Regions from separate parts of the Comamonas sp. 23 genome, predicted to be linked through region 1. Evidence: predicted binding sites of a transcription regulator. Region 1 holds the regulator's gene; the other holds the start of a gene.
The links. Region 1 encodes HrcA, which represses chaperone genes, less so after heat shock. Its sites were predicted from a motif close to TTAGCACTCNNNNNNNNNGAGTGCTAA; they were not measured.
Positions count from the first base shown of each region.

Region 1 (7,369 bases):
CTGATCGCCCTTTTCTTAAAATGGTTTTATGAGAATAATTCTCATTTGCGAATATGATCAACACCAAGGTTCAGCGATTGCCGCCGTTCCTTGTTTCATCGTGGGGCGACCTACTGGGTTTTCACTCCAGTGGTCGTTTTTGCTAGCCAGCGGTTCTCCATGTAGCCAGGCATTTTTTTCACGTTGAAGCGCTCTCGCCGTCTTTGCTGCGCGCTCCGCCCAAGTCCTTCCAATGGACCTTGCCAGGTCAGTGCTCCGGAAGCAGGCATATGCCCTCGCGGCATGGCGATCCTCTCCCCTGTCTCGTTTATTGCTCAGCGGATGCGCTGTCAAGCGCCTCCTTGTACAGCGCTTTCCTGTCGCCCGGTGCTGCTGACGCCATCCGGCTATACCCGATGACATAAAAAGTATGCAAGTGCTAACATCCACTCCAATCATCTGGAGTTGGTATGAGAATATTCATTTCATGGATTGCTAAGTCACTGATCGCTGTGGCTGCCGCGCTGGGCTTGCAGGCCGCGCAGGCACAGGGCCTGCTGTTCACGCCAGGCAGCATCAACTTCAGCAACACGGCGGCAGGCAGCGTATCGGCAGCGCAGAGCGTCACGGTGGAGTACCAGGGACCCACGCCATTCGTACTGAATGTCAGCAGCGTCACGCCGCCTGCAAACTCCGCCTTCACGGTCGTGGACAGCAGCTGCGCTGCAGGCCCCTATCCGCAATTCACGCCTTGTACGATCAGCTTTACGTTCACTGCGCCGGCTGCTGCGGGCCCTGTCACAGATGCCTTCCGCTTTGAAGTCGACAATCTTGGCACCCAGTCCATCACCCTGAACGGCTCCTCGGATGGCGCCACGCCCCAGTCCATCACCTTCAACTCCACCCCGCCCAGTCCTGCCCCTGTGGGAGGCAGCTACGATATTGCAGCCACCGGCGGTGAATCGGGCGAGCCGGTTGTTTTCTCCATCGATCCCTCAGCGGCTGCGATTTGTTCGGTCACGGGCAACACGGTAAGCTTTCTCAGCGTGGGCACCTGCGTGGTCAATGCCAACCAGGCAGGCAATGGCGCCTATTTCGCAGCCCCTCAAGAGCAGCAAAGCTTTGCGGTGACCGCAGCCCCGACCGCCAACCCCGGCACGCCCGAACCTGTGCCCGCACTGGGCGCCTGGGCAGCGGTGCTGCTGTCCAGCTTGGTGGCGGTGGCCATGGTGCTGGTGCAAACGCGGCGCAGGGTTCAGCCAGCTTAACGAACCCATAGCACCTCCAACTTCTGCCTGGCCTGCGCCACCTCCAGCGTCACCTCATCTCCCTCAGCCTTGCCCAGCAGCGCCTGGCCCAACGGCGCTTGGCTGCTGATCACCTGGATGGATTCAGCGCCGATGACCAGCTTCATGTTGCCCCCTTCAGGGCCAAGAAAGATCTGCTGCTGTCTCTCGTCCGCATCCAGCAGGCAAACCAGCGCGCCCAGCTGTATGCCCCTGCCGGCGCTATAGGGCTGCGGGCAAAAAAGCCGCCAATGGACCAGCGCCTGGTGGATGGCCTCAGCGCGCCGCGCCTGGCCCGTCGCCAGGTAGGCCGCCTCCAGGCCCAAGGTGTCGTACTTGTTCTCGGCAATATTTTCCTCGTGGGTCGCCGCTTCATGCGCCGCACTCACCGCCTGCTCGACCTGCTGCAGGTCATCGGCCAGCCGCTCCAGCACCAGCTGCTGCAGCAAGGATTTATCCACCATGAAAGAGGCCTCTTGAACAAGTTGGGGGGATGATTATGAACCGGCATGGGTTGGTCATTGCCAGACTCAGGGGCTGTGTGGAGCCGCTGGACAGAGGGTGCAGCTGCTGCTGCCCAGAATGACCTTCTTGTCATGGGTACATTCGGCAATACACCAAACGCCGCGCGCACCACCGACAATAAAAAAGCCACACAGCATCAAAAATGATAGCTGTGCAGCCAATGAATCTGGTAGGGCGTGAGGGACTTGAACCCGCGACCAAAGGATTATGAGTCCTCTGCTCTAACCAACTGAGCTAACGCCCCGGTACCACCACCTGCCAGAAGCCCTGGCGAGTGAAGCTGTGCATTCTAGCGTCTATTTCGGATGGCTCAGTGCGTTGGATACGAGCTTGGAGGTGATTCCAACGATCTGGATCATCTTCTCGTAGGGCATGCGTTTGGGGCCGATGACGCCCAGGGTGCCGACCACCTTGCCGTTGACCTGGTACGGCGTGCTGACGACCGACAGCTCCTCGACGGACAGCAACTGGCTCTCGCCACCGATGTAGATTTGCACACCTTCTGCGCGGTTGGAGTTCTCCAGCAGGTGCAGGATCTGGGTCTTTTGCTCGAACAGGTCAAAGGCCCGGCGCAGGTTGGTCATGTCGTTGCTGAAATCGCTGACGGCCAGCAGGTTGCGCTCGCCAGCAATCACCAGTTCATGCGGTGCTTCTTGGGCGTCTTCATCCACATTCACGGCCGCCAGCATCAGTGCGGCGATCTCGTCGCGCAGGCTGTCCACTTCCTTGCGCAGCAGCTGGCGCACCTGCTCCATCGCCAAACCGGCGTAATGGGCGTTGAGGTAGTTGGCCGTCTCAATCAGCTGGCTTTGCGAGTAGTCCGACTCAGTGAAGATCACCCGGTTCTGCACATCGCCTTCGGGCGAGACCAGGATCAGCAGGATGCGCTTTTCCGACAGGCGCAAAAACTCGATATGGCGGAACGACGAGCTTTTGCGCGGCGCCTGCACCACGCCCACATACTGCGACAGCTCCGAGAGCACGCCAGCAGCGCTGGTGATGACCTTTTGCGGCTGCTCGGGCGCAATCTCGGCCGACACCACCTGGTCCGGGTCTACGGTCAGCATGGTGTCGACAAACAGGCGGTAGCCCTTGGCGGTGGGGATGCGGCCGGCCGAGGTGTAGGGGCTGGCAATCAGGCCCAGGCCTTCGAGGTCGGCCATCACATTGCGGATGGTGGCCGGCGAAAAGTCCAGCCCGGGCGCCTGCGTGAGCGCGCGCGAGCCCACTGGGTGGCCATCCGCTATATAGCGTTCCACCAAGGTTTTGAGCAGCAGCCGAGCGCGGTCATCGAGCATGGGCGCATTTTATCCGTGTCCTTGGCGCCAGCAGCCGCGTTCGGGCCAGAACCAGGGATACCCAGAGGATTCCAGCCAGCAGCCGGACGCCAGAGATGGCTACCACGCACCCGACTTATGGCGCCCATGCAACAATGAAGCCGTAGCTACCCCGCGTGCCTGCCTGCAGGCGCCCGGCCAGCTCCAGGCCCAGTCCCGGCCACCGGCGCAGCCCGCCTTTGCAGGGCAGGCGGCAGCCGCCAACTGGGGCTGCTCAAGAAATTCAAAAAGATTACGCCACTTTGGTGATGTAATTTGCGTATGCAGTCTCGCTTCCAACATATTGCCCTGATCGGCAAACACCATGCGCCGCCCACTGCCGAGGTGCGCCAGCAGTCCTATGCGGCTTTCAGCCAGATCGCCTGCTATATCGAGGCCCAGGGCGGCACTGCATTCCTGGAGAAGGAAACCGCCGCCTTCACCGGCATGGAACACTACCCGACACTCAGCATGCAGGAGATCGGTGAGCGCTGCGACCTGGTCATTGTGCTTGGCGGTGACGGCACCATGCTGGGCGTGGGACGCGAGCTGGCCCAGTACAACACGCCCCTGGTCGGCATCAACCAGGGGCGCCTGGGCTTTGTGACCGATGTCCCGCTGCAGACCTTCATGGGACCGCTCTCGGCGATTCTGGCCGGCGAGTACGAAGAAGAAGTGCGCTCGATGATCCATGCCCGCGTGATGCGCGAAGGCCAATGCGTCTTCGAGGCGCTGGCCTTCAACGATGTGGTGGTCAACCGGGGCGGCACCTCGGGCATGGTCGAGCTGCGGGTCGAGGTCGATGGCCAGCTGGTGGCCAACCAGCGCGCAGACGGTTTGATCATTGCAACGCCGACGGGCTCGACGGCCTATGCGTTGTCGGTCGGCGGGCCCATCGTGCACCCGACGGTGCCCTGCTGGGTGATGGCGCCGATTGCGCCGCATATGCTGTCCAACCGGCCCAGTGTGATTCCTGACTCGCAGGAGATTTCGATCGAGGTGATTGGCGGGCGCGATGTGGCCGCCAATTTCGACATGCAGTCGCTCGCCTCGATCCTGCGTGGTGACAAGATTTTGGTGCGCAGCGCGCCGCACAAGGCGCGCTTTCTGCACCCCCGGGGCTGGAACTACTACGCCACTCTGCGCAAAAAGCTGGGCTGGAACGAAGGGGGCATTACGCCATGAGCCTCAGACGCATTGGCTTGCGTGATTTCGTCATCGTCGAGCAGCTGGAGGTGGATTTCCAGCCCGGCTTCACGGCACTGACCGGCGAGACGGGTGCCGGCAAATCGATCCTGATCGATGCTTTGCAGCTGGTGCTGGGACACCGTGCCGACACCGGTTTTGTGCGCCAGGGCGCCAGCCGCGCCGAGCTGATGGCCGAGTTCGATACGCCCGCCACGCTCGAAGGCTTTCTGGCCGACAACGACATGCCCGGCGAAGAAACGCTGCTGCTGCGCCGCGTGATCGACGCGCAGGGCAAGAGCAAGTTCTGGATCAATGGCGTGCCCGCCACCGCCACGCAGCTGCGCAGCATTGCGGGCGACTTGGTCGATATCCATGGCCAGCATGCCTGGCAGGGGCTGACCCAGCCCGAGTCGGTGCGCCAGCTGCTGGACGCCTACGCCGGTACCGACAGCACTCCCACGCAGCGCGCCTATGCGCTCTGGCGCAGTGCCGACAAGGCCTTGCAGCAAGCGCGCAGCATGGAAGAAACCCACCAGCGCGAGCGCGAACGCCTGCTCTGGCAGATCGCCGAAATCGACAAGCTCGCGCCCGGCCCGCAGGAATGGGAAGAGCTCAACACCCAGCATGGGCGCCTGTCCAATGCCCAGGCCTTGATGGATGCGGCCAACAACGCGATTGCCAGCCTGGAAGGCGAAGACGGCGGCGCGCTCACCCATGTCAACCGCAGCCTGCATGCGCTGCAGGCCCAGGCCCATGTGGAGCCCGGTTTCTCCGCGATGGCCGAGTCGCTGGAATCGTGCCTGGCCCAGCTCGAGGATGTGGTGCGCTCGCTCAACGGCTACCTGCGCCATGCCGAGCTGGACCCGGACAAGCTCGAGCAGCTGGACCAGCGCCTGGGCAGCTGGATATCGCTGGCACGGCGCTACAAGCGTGCGCCCGAAGACCTACCCGCACTGCTGCAGGGCTGGCATGCCGAGCTGCTGGCGCTCGAAGCCTCCTCCGATATGGTGCAACTGGCCAAGAACGCCCAGCAGGCGCAGGAGGCCTACCAAAAGGTCGCCACGACGCTCAGCCAGGCGCGCCAGCAGGCGGCCAAACGCTTGTCCAAAGCGATCACCGCAGCGATGCAGGACCTGGGCATGGCCGGCGGCCGTTTTGTCGCGCAGGTCAGCCCCGCACGTGAGCCGCGCAGCGATGGTATCGACGATGTGGAACTGCTGGTCGCTGGCCACCCGGGCACCGACCCCAAGCCAATCGCCAAGGTGGCCTCGGGCGGCGAGCTCTCGCGCATCTCGCTGGCCATTGCAATATCGACCAGCCAGCTCGGCCAGGCGCCCACCCTGATCTTTGACGAGATCGACTCGGGCATTGGTGGCGCGGTGGCCGATGCGGTGGGCCGCGTGATGCGGGCACTGGGGCGGGACCGCCAGGTGCTGGCCGTCACCCACCTGGCCCAGGTGGCCGCACGTGGCGACCACCACCTGCTGGTGGCCAAGCAGCGCAGCAAAAGCGGCACCACGAGCCATATCTGTACCGTGGCCGATGACGAGCGGGTCAATGAAATTGCCCGCATGCTGGGCGGCGAAAACCTCTCGGCCACGAGCCGCGCCCACGCCCAAGAGATGATTGCCGGAGGAATGAATGACCGATAAGACATCCGCCCCGCAGCCACTGGAAGTGGTGGTCATCACCGGCATGGCCGGCTCGGGCAAATCCGTGGCGCTGCATGCGCTCGAAGACGTGGGCTACTACTGTGTGGATAACTTTCCGCCTGAACTGCTGCAGGCACTCGTATCACTGGAGCACTGGCAGCACGGCAGCCGCGTGGCCATTGCGATGGATGCACGCAGCGCCAAGGGCCTGTACCTGGTGCCCGAGCAGCTCGAGCGGCTGCGCGACGCCGGGGCCCAGGTGCGACTTATCTACATGGATGCGCAGCGCGACACGCTGATGCGCCGTTTTTCGGAAACCCGCAGGCGCCACCCGCTGACCAACGAAAAACTGCAGCAAGGCCCCCGCGCGCTGGCGCAGATGATTGATGAAGAACGCGCGCTGCTGGCCGACCTGCGCGAGCAGGCCCATGTGATCGACACCAGCAACCTGCGCGGCTCCCAGCTGCAGGCCTCTATCAAGGAGTGGATCCAGGCGCCGCAATCGAGCCTGACCCTGCTGTTCCAGTCCTTTGGCTTCAAGCACGGCATCCCCATCGACAGCGACTACATGTTCGATGTGCGCATGCTGCCCAACCCCTACTACGAGCCCGAGTTGCGCCCGCACACCGGGCTGGAAGCACCGGTCGCCCACTTCCTGGCGCAGCAGCCCAAAGTGCTGCAGATGCAAAACGACATCATCCGTTTTCTGGACAACTGGTTGCCCGAGCTGGTGAAGAATCACCGCAGCTATGCCACGGTGTCGGTGGGCTGCACCGGCGGCCAGCACCGCTCGGTCTACCTGGTCAATGCACTGGCCCAGCACTTTCAAGGCCGCTGGACCACCTTGCAGCGCCACCGCGAGCTGAGCGCCAAAAAAAGCTGATGCCCGCGCTGATTACTCGGCGCGCAAGGCGACGCTGAGCTGGTCGACCACGTTCGCCCAGTCGGCATCGGCGGTAATGCTTTCACGCAAGAAGCGCGCTTGCGCGGGCGACCAGAATGCGGCATCTGCCAGCAGCACCTTGTCGGGCAGCGGGCGGTGGGATTCTATGAACTGGCGGATCGACGCATCATCATCGGGCAGGCCCAGTTGCTGGAAGAGCGACGAGAAGGGGTGAACCGTGGGCTCCATGGCGTACTTTCAAAGCAAGAAGATGGCTGCAGTCTAAGCGCCGTGCAGCGGCGCCCTTTGCAGGACAAGCCCGGTAAAGGACGCCAGTGCCGGAGCCGAGCCCGCCTCAAAACCCGCGCTGCAGCAGGCTACGAATCGGTGCGGGCAGCCCCAGATCGGGCCACTGCGCAGGCAGGCACCACTGGCCCGAAGGCGTGGGCACACCATCGCCCGCAACGGGCACCCGCACCGGGTGCAGGTGCAGATCCTTGTGGGTGAGCACATGCAGGAATGGCTGGGCATGCACCGCCT
Region 1 covers NZ_CP187127.1:1,332,591-1,339,959, reverse strand. The annotation lists gene ACPEE1_RS06010 (hypothetical protein) at 450-1,247, shown strand; gene ACPEE1_RS06005 (GreA/GreB family elongation factor) at 1,244-1,726, opposite strand; tRNA gene ACPEE1_RS06000 (tRNA-Ile) at 1,958-2,034, opposite strand; gene hrcA (heat-inducible transcriptional repressor HrcA) at 2,087-3,088, opposite strand; gene ACPEE1_RS05990 (NAD kinase) at 3,389-4,291, shown strand; gene recN (DNA repair protein RecN) at 4,288-5,946, shown strand; gene rapZ (RNase adapter RapZ) at 5,936-6,829, shown strand; gene ACPEE1_RS05975 (DUF2789 domain-containing protein) at 6,842-7,078, opposite strand; gene mutY (A/G-specific adenine glycosylase) at 7,185-7,369, opposite strand, start outside.

Region 2 (7,369 bases), 2.1 Mb from region 1:
CTGCCTATGTGATGAGCCCGCCGTTCCGCCCCAAGGAACACCAGGAAGCGCTGTGGCGTGGCCTGCAGGCCGGGCATCTGCACACCACCGCCACGGACCACTGCACCTTCTGCGCCGAGCAAAAGGCCGTGGGCAAGGACAATTTTGCCAAGACACCCAATGGCACCGGTGGCGTCGAAGAGCGCATGGCCGTGGTCTGGGATGCCGGAGTAAACACCGGGCGCCTGACGCCCAGCGAGTTTGTTGCGATCACCTCGGCCAACACGGCCAAGCTCTTCAATGTCTATCCGCGCAAGGGCTTTATCGGCGTGGGCGCCGATGCCGATGTGGTGATCTGGGATCCGAAGGCGACCAAGACCTTGTCGGCCAAGACCCAGCACTCGAAGGGCGACTTCAACATCTTTGAAGGCCGGCAGGTGACAGGCCTGCCCAGCCACACCATCAGCCGGGGCCGCGTGGTGTATGCGAACGGCGACCTGCGCGCCGAGAAGGGCGCAGGCCAGTATTTCAAGCGGCCGGCCTTCGGCCCCAACTTCCAGGCAGTGCAAAAGCGGGCGCAAGAGACGGCGCCCACGGCCGTGGCCCGCGCGCAATGAAACAAGGAGACCAAGCATGGACACGAAAGTGAAGACCGATACCAGCCAGCTGCGCATCAATGGCGACCGGCTCTGGGCATCGCTGATGGAGCTGGCCCAGATTGGTGCCACCGCCAAAGGCGGCGTGTGCCGCCTGGCCCTGACCGACCTGGACCGCCAGGGGCGCGACCTGGTGACACGCTGGGCCCAGGAGGCGGGTATGACGGTCACCATCGACAAGATCGGCAATGGCTTTATGCGCCGCCCAGGCCGCAACAACAGCCTGCCGCCGATCATGACCGGCAGCCATATCGACACCCAGCCCACGGGCGGCAAGTTCGACGGCAACTATGGCGTGCTCGCCGGCATCGAGGTGGTGCGCACGCTCAATGACCATGGCATTGAGACCGAGGCGCCCATTGAGGTGGCGTTCTGGACCAACGAGGAGGGCTCGCGCTTTGTGCCGGTGATGATGGGCTCAGGCGTGTTTGCCAAGGCCTTCAGCCTGGAGCATGCCTATGCGGCCAAAGACACCGACGGCAAAAGCGTCAAGGACGAGCTTGCGCGCATCGGCTACATCGGCCCGCAGGAGCCCGGCGACCACCCTATCGGCTACTACTTTGAAACCCATATCGAGCAGGGCCCGGTGCTGGAGGACCATGACAAGACGATTGGCGTGGTGACCGGGGTGCTGGGAATCCGCTGGTATGACTGCACCGTCACCGGCATGGAAGCGCATGCCGGCCCCACGCCGATGGCGCTGCGCAAGGATGCGCTGCAAGTTGCCACCCGGGTGATGCAGGAGGTGGTGGCCTGCGCGCACCGCCACCCGCCGCACGGGCGCGGCACGGTCGGCATGGTGCATGTGCATCCCAACAGCCGCAATGTGATTCCGGGCGAGGTGAAATTCAGCATCGACCTGCGCAATGCCACCGACGCCGACTGCGAGGCCATGGACCAGGATATTCGCGCGGTGGCCGCGCGCATCAGCCAGGAGACGGGGCTGACGATCAAGATCGATCTGGTGTCCAGCTACACCGCGCAACCTTTCAACCCCGATTGCATCGATGCGGTGCGGCGCGGCGCGCAGATGCTGGGTTACTCCCACATGGATGCCGTCTCGGGCGCGGGCCATGATGCCGTCTACATGGCGCGCCTGGCGCCAGCGGGCATGATCTTCATCCCCTGCAAGGATGGCATATCGCACAACGAGATCGAAGACGCCAAGCCCGAGCACATCACGGCCGGCTGCAATGTGCTGCTGCACGCGATGCTGGAGCGCGCAGGCCGTTGAGCCGGTGAGAGGCTGCGCGGCGGGTCTCCACCGCGCTGCAGCAGTCCCACCGCAAGGCGCTGTGAGCCTGAGGCACAAGCCATAAAAAAACCCGGCCACCTTGACGGTGCCGGGTTTTTTGGTGTCTGGCCCCAAGCCCGCAAGGGGTCTTGCAGGCTTGATGGTGCGCTATGACAGCCGGGGCAATTACATGCCCATGCCGCCCATACCACCCATGCCGCCCATGTCGGGCATGGCAGGAGCGGATTCAGCCTTGGGGGCTTCAGCGATCATGCACTCGGTGGTCAGCAGCAGCGAAGCCACGGACGCAGCGTTTTGCAGCGCGGTGCGGGTCACCTTCGTTGGGTCCAGGATACCCATTTCCAGCATGTCGCCGTAGGTGTCGTTGGCAGCGTTGAAGCCGAAGTTGCCCGTGCCCTTGAGCACGGCATCGACCACCACCGATGGCTCGCCACCAGCGTTGGACACGATTTCGCGCAGAGGCGCTTCGATGGCCTTCATCACCAGCTTGATACCAGCGTCTTGCTCGGCATTGCCGGTAGCCAGCGCGCCCACGGATTGCTTGGCACGCAGCAGCGCCACGCCACCACCGGCCACGATGCCTTCTTCCACCGCAGCGCGGGTCGCGTGCAGGGCGTCTTCCACGCGGGCCTTCTTTTCCTTCATCTCGACTTCGGTGGCAGCGCCCACCTTGATCACGGCAACACCGCCGGCCAGCTTGGCCACGCGCTCTTGCAGCTTTTCACGGTCGTAGTCGGACGTGGCTTCTTCGATCTGAGCGCGGATTTGCTTGACGCGGGCTTCGATTTCAGCAGCTTGGCCAGCACCGTCGATGATGGTGGTGTTTTCCTTGCCGATTTCGACGCGTTGGGCTTGGCCCAGGTCTTCCAGGGTCACCTTTTCCAGCGACAGGCCCACTTCTTCAGCGATCACCTTGCCGCCGGTCAGGATGGCGATGTCTTCCAGCATGGCCTTGCGACGATCGCCAAAGCCTGGAGCCTTCACAGCCACGACCTTCAGGATGCCACGGATGGTGTTGACCACCAGCGTTGCCAGTGCTTCGCCTTCGACGTCTTCTGCAATGATCAGCAGAGGACGGCCGGCCTTGGCCACAGCTTCGAGCGTAGGCAGCAGGTCACGGATGTTGCTGATCTTCTTGTCGAACAGCAGCACGAAGGGGTTGTCCAAAATAGCGGCTTGCTTTTCTGGGTTGTTGATGAAGTAGGGCGACAGGTAGCCGCGGTCGAACTGCATGCCTTCAACGACGTCGAGTTCGTTGTCCAGCGACTTGCCTTCTTCCACGGTAATCACGCCTTCCTTGCCGACCTTGTCCATCGCGTCAGCAATGATCTTGCCCACGGATTCGTCGGAGTTGGCGGAGATCGAGCCGACTTGGGCGATTTCCTTGGAGGTGGTGGTGGCCTTGGATTGCTTCTTGAGCTCTTCCACCAGGGCGGCGACAGCCTTGTCGATGCCGCGCTTCAGATCCATCGGGTTCAGACCAGCGGCCACGTACTTGGAGCCTTCGCGCACGATGGCTTGGGCCAGCACGGTAGCGGTCGTGGTGCCGTCACCAGCGATGTCGTTGGTCTTGGAGGCCACTTCCTTCACGAGCTGGGCGCCCATGTTCTGCAGCTTGTCCTTGAGTTCCACTTCCTTGGCCACGGACACACCGTCCTTGGTCACGGTAGGGGCGCCGAACGAACGCTCGAGCACCACGTTGCGGCCCTTGGGGCCCAGGGTCACTTTGACTGCGTTAGCCAGAATGTTCACGCCTTCAACCATGCGTGCACGTGCTTCACCGCCGAATACTACGTCTTTTGCTGCCATTTTTGGCTCCTAAATACTTGAAAACTTGAAATGAGAATGAATGCTCGGGAGAGAAAGCGTAGCGAGCAGGTGTCAGGCTAGGCGCACGGATCGCAGCAACCGGAACGTACTTGGGTACGTGAGGATTGCGAGCACCGCGCAACGACGCCTGGCGCCTGCGCAGTAGCTTTATTTCTCGACGACGGCGAAGAGGTCTTCTTCCTTCATCACCAGCAGTTCATTGCCGTCCACCTTGACCGATTGGCCAGAGTACTTGCCGAACAGCACGCGGTCGCCGACCTTCACACCCAGGGTGATGGACTCGCCCTTGTCGTTCTTCTTGCCTGGGCCGACGGCCAGCACTTCGCCTTGGTCTGGCTTTTCAGCAGCGTTGTCGGGGATGTAGATGCCCGAAGCGGTCTTGGTTTCGTTTTCCAGACGCTTAACGATCACGCGATCGTGCAGAGGACGCAGGTTCATAACAACTCCTTCAATATCAATACCAGGTTTTGATGAAAGATGGCCCGGCAGATGCCGCGCCAAATACGCAAAAATGTCTGAGAAGTGGTGGTTTTAGCACTCTACCCCTTCGAGTGCTAATAATAAGGTCATTTGATGACAGTTCAAGACTGCGGGGGCTAAAAAATCGATCCAGGGGCACTGCCCGATCACGATACCTCTGCGCAAGAATCACGAAAGCGCTGGTGGGGACTGAAGATGCTGCTATTGAAAGAGGTGCATCTCATGGCGGCAGCCGATCCCGCGCAGCGCACCCATGCTGCGAAGCCCGCACGGGGGCCCGGGCCAGATCACCGCAGCTGGAACTTCCATGCATGGGCCTGGAGGCGGCATGCCCCGGGTCAGTCCGGCAGCTCGATCTTGAGCGTGGCCGACAGCATCTGCACCAGCAAGGCCTCGGCCTGGGCGAAGTCACCCGCGTCCAGCGCGGCCTTGTTTTGCAGCAGCGCAAACTGGGTTTGCTGGTCGACATAGCCTTGGGTGATGGCCCAGATGCTGAACATCAGGTGCTGGAAATTGACGGGCGCAATCAGGCCTTGTTCGGCCCAATGCGCAAACGCTGCCACATTGGCTGCCAGCAACGGGGCGATGCGCTCGCGCACGGCCGAGGCGGCAAAGGGCGCGCCAGCAATCATCTCCTTGGTGAACAGCTGGCTGCCATAAGGGCGGGTGCGTGCAAATTCGAACTTCTCGCGGATGTACTGGCGGATCTGCTGGGCCGGGTCGCCGTCCTTGGACAGGCCTGTCATATGGCCCAGCCAGTCGTCGATCACCGATGCCAGCACGGCCTGGTACAGCGCCTCCTTGCTGGGGTAGTAGTACAGCAGGTTGTGGCGGCTAAAGCCGGCATCCTGCGCGATCTGCTCCAGCGGAGCACCTTCAAAACCCAGCAATGCGAAATGCCGCTCTGCCGAGCCCAGGATCAGGTCAATCTTGCGCAGACGGGCCGCACTGGGTTTGCGTGCCATCTCTGCAGTGGCTGCCTGCGAGAGCGCTGGCGGTGTGGGAAGGGCATCATTCATGAGCCTGTATTGTCTGGCATTTGCGATCGCCGATGGCGCGGCTGCATGAAGAACCTGCTGGTCGCGGGCGATTTCCTCGCGCTGTGACGCTGTCCTGGTGGACTGTCTGGCAGACCCGTCTGCTGCCTTGCTCACCGAGCCGGCTTGGATGACGCATCCATCGAAGGCGTGGGCAACGATGCGCGCTCTGGACCGTGGCAACTGGGAGCGGTTGTTGCGGCGTCATTGGCTTTTTTGTGCGCACCAAGCAGCGGACACCAGGCATAAAAAAAGGCAACGCATTGTGCGTTGCCTTGGATGCCAAGCGGTGCCTTGCGGCACCCGGGCATGCTGCCCGGCTTGGGGTAATTATTGTGGGCGGCTGTTGGTTGGGAAAGGCCATGCCGCATTGGTGCTGAGCACGGTCTTGACAGGCTCTGCAGCAGCAGGCGCAGCAGCTGGGGCCTTGGCAGGAGCAGCAGCCTTCTTGGCGGGAGCAGCCTTCTTCGCAGGTGCTGGAGCCTTGGCAGCAGGGGCCTTGGCAGGAGCAGCGGCCTTCTTGGCGGGAGCTGGAGCCTTGGCAGGAGCAGCAGCCTTCTTGGCAGGAGCAGCGGCCTTCTTGGCGGGAGCAGCGGCCTTCTTGGCGGGAGCTGCAGCCTTTTTGGCAGGAGCGGCAGCCTTCTTAGCTGGAGCAGCGGCCTTCTTCGCAGGAGCGGCCGCCTTCTTAGCTGGAGCTGCAGCCTTCTTGGCAGGAGCAGCGGCCTTCTTGGCAGGAGCTGCGGCCTTCTTCGCAGGAGCAGCAGCCTTCTTGGCGGGAGCTGCGGCCTTCTTGGCAGGAGCAGCAGCCTTCTTCGCAGGAGTGGCAGCCTTCTTCGCAGGAGCGGCAGCCTTCTTCGCAGGAGTGGCAGCCTTCTTCGCAGGAGCGGCAGCCTTCTTCGCAGGAGCGGCAGCCTTCTTCGCAGGAGCTGCAGCCTTCTTAGCTGGAGCAGCGGCCTTCTTCACGGCAGTCTTGGCAGCTGCGGTGGATTTGGTTGCGGGCTTGGCGGCGGCCTTCTTGGCGGCTGGCTTAGCAGCGGCCTTTTTGGCGACGGCCTTAGCAGCAGGCTTTGCCGCTGCCTTGGTGGCGGCTGGCTTGGCAGCGGCCTTGGGCTTTGCAGCTGCCTTGGGGGCGGCTGCCTTGGTTGCAACTGCCTTCTTGGCAGTTGCCTTGGTGTCAGCAGTTTTCTTGCTTGCTTTGGACGTTGCCATGCTCTTCTCCTTCGGTCAATTTAGAAAGCAGACTTCATGCCTGATTGAATTCGACACGAAGTTTTGATAGCAAACTGAATTGTGCATCAGCTGCTAGCAACTGGCATAGTGCAAACCTCAATAAAGACGCCAAATTTCACAGTTTTCTCTCAGGAAAACCACATTCTGACGAGGTTTGCACATCAAGGTCGGCGTCAATCCCAGGAAAGCGCGCCACCGGACTGGTATTCGATGACCCGTGTCTCGAAGAAATTTCGCTCCTTTTTCAGGTCGATCATCTCGCTCATCCACGGGAAAGGGTTGTCCTCGTTGGGGTACAAAGCATCCAGGCCGATCTGCGTTGCGCGGCGGTTGGCGATGTAGCGCAGGTAGCCTTTGAACATCGATGCGTTCATGCCCAGCACACCTCTTGGCATCGTGTCTTCGGCGTATTGGTATTCAAGTTCGACTGCCTGAATAAACAAGGCCTTGATCTCGTCCTTGAACGCGCTGGTCCACAGCTGCGGGTTCTCCAGCTTGAGCTGGTTGATCAGGTCGATGCCGAAGTTGCAGTGCATGGACTCGTCGCGCAGGATGTACTGGTACTGCTCGGCTGCGCCCGTCATCTTGTTCTGGCGGCCCAGCGCCAGGATCTGCGTGAAGCCGACATAGAAGAACAGGCCCTCCATCAGGCAGGCAAAAACGATCAGGCTTTTGAGCAAGGTCTGGTCGGTCTGCGGCGTGCCGGTCTGGAAGTGGGGGTCCATGATCGCCTCGATGAAGGGGATCAGAAACGCATCCTTGTTGCGGATCGAGGGAACCTCGTTGTAGGCGTTGAAGATCTCGGCCTCATCCAAGCCCAGCGACTCCACGATGTACTGGTAGGCATGCGTGTGGATGGCTTCTTCAAAGGCCTGGCGCAGCAGAAACTGGCGGCACTCCGG
Region 2 covers NZ_CP187127.1:4,242,116-4,249,484, reverse strand. The annotation lists gene hydA (dihydropyrimidinase) at 1-596, shown strand, start outside; gene ACPEE1_RS19200 (Zn-dependent hydrolase) at 613-1,869, shown strand; gene groL (chaperonin GroEL) at 2,056-3,699, opposite strand; gene ACPEE1_RS19190 (co-chaperone GroES) at 3,868-4,158, opposite strand; gene ACPEE1_RS19185 (TetR family transcriptional regulator C-terminal domain-containing protein) at 4,539-5,219, opposite strand; gene ACPEE1_RS19180 (histone H1) at 5,568-6,446, opposite strand; gene ACPEE1_RS19175 (ribonucleotide-diphosphate reductase subunit beta) at 6,641-7,369, opposite strand, start outside.
Region 2: the regulator HrcA is predicted to act here: its motif matches at 4,252-4,278, upstream of ACPEE1_RS19190 (co-chaperone GroES).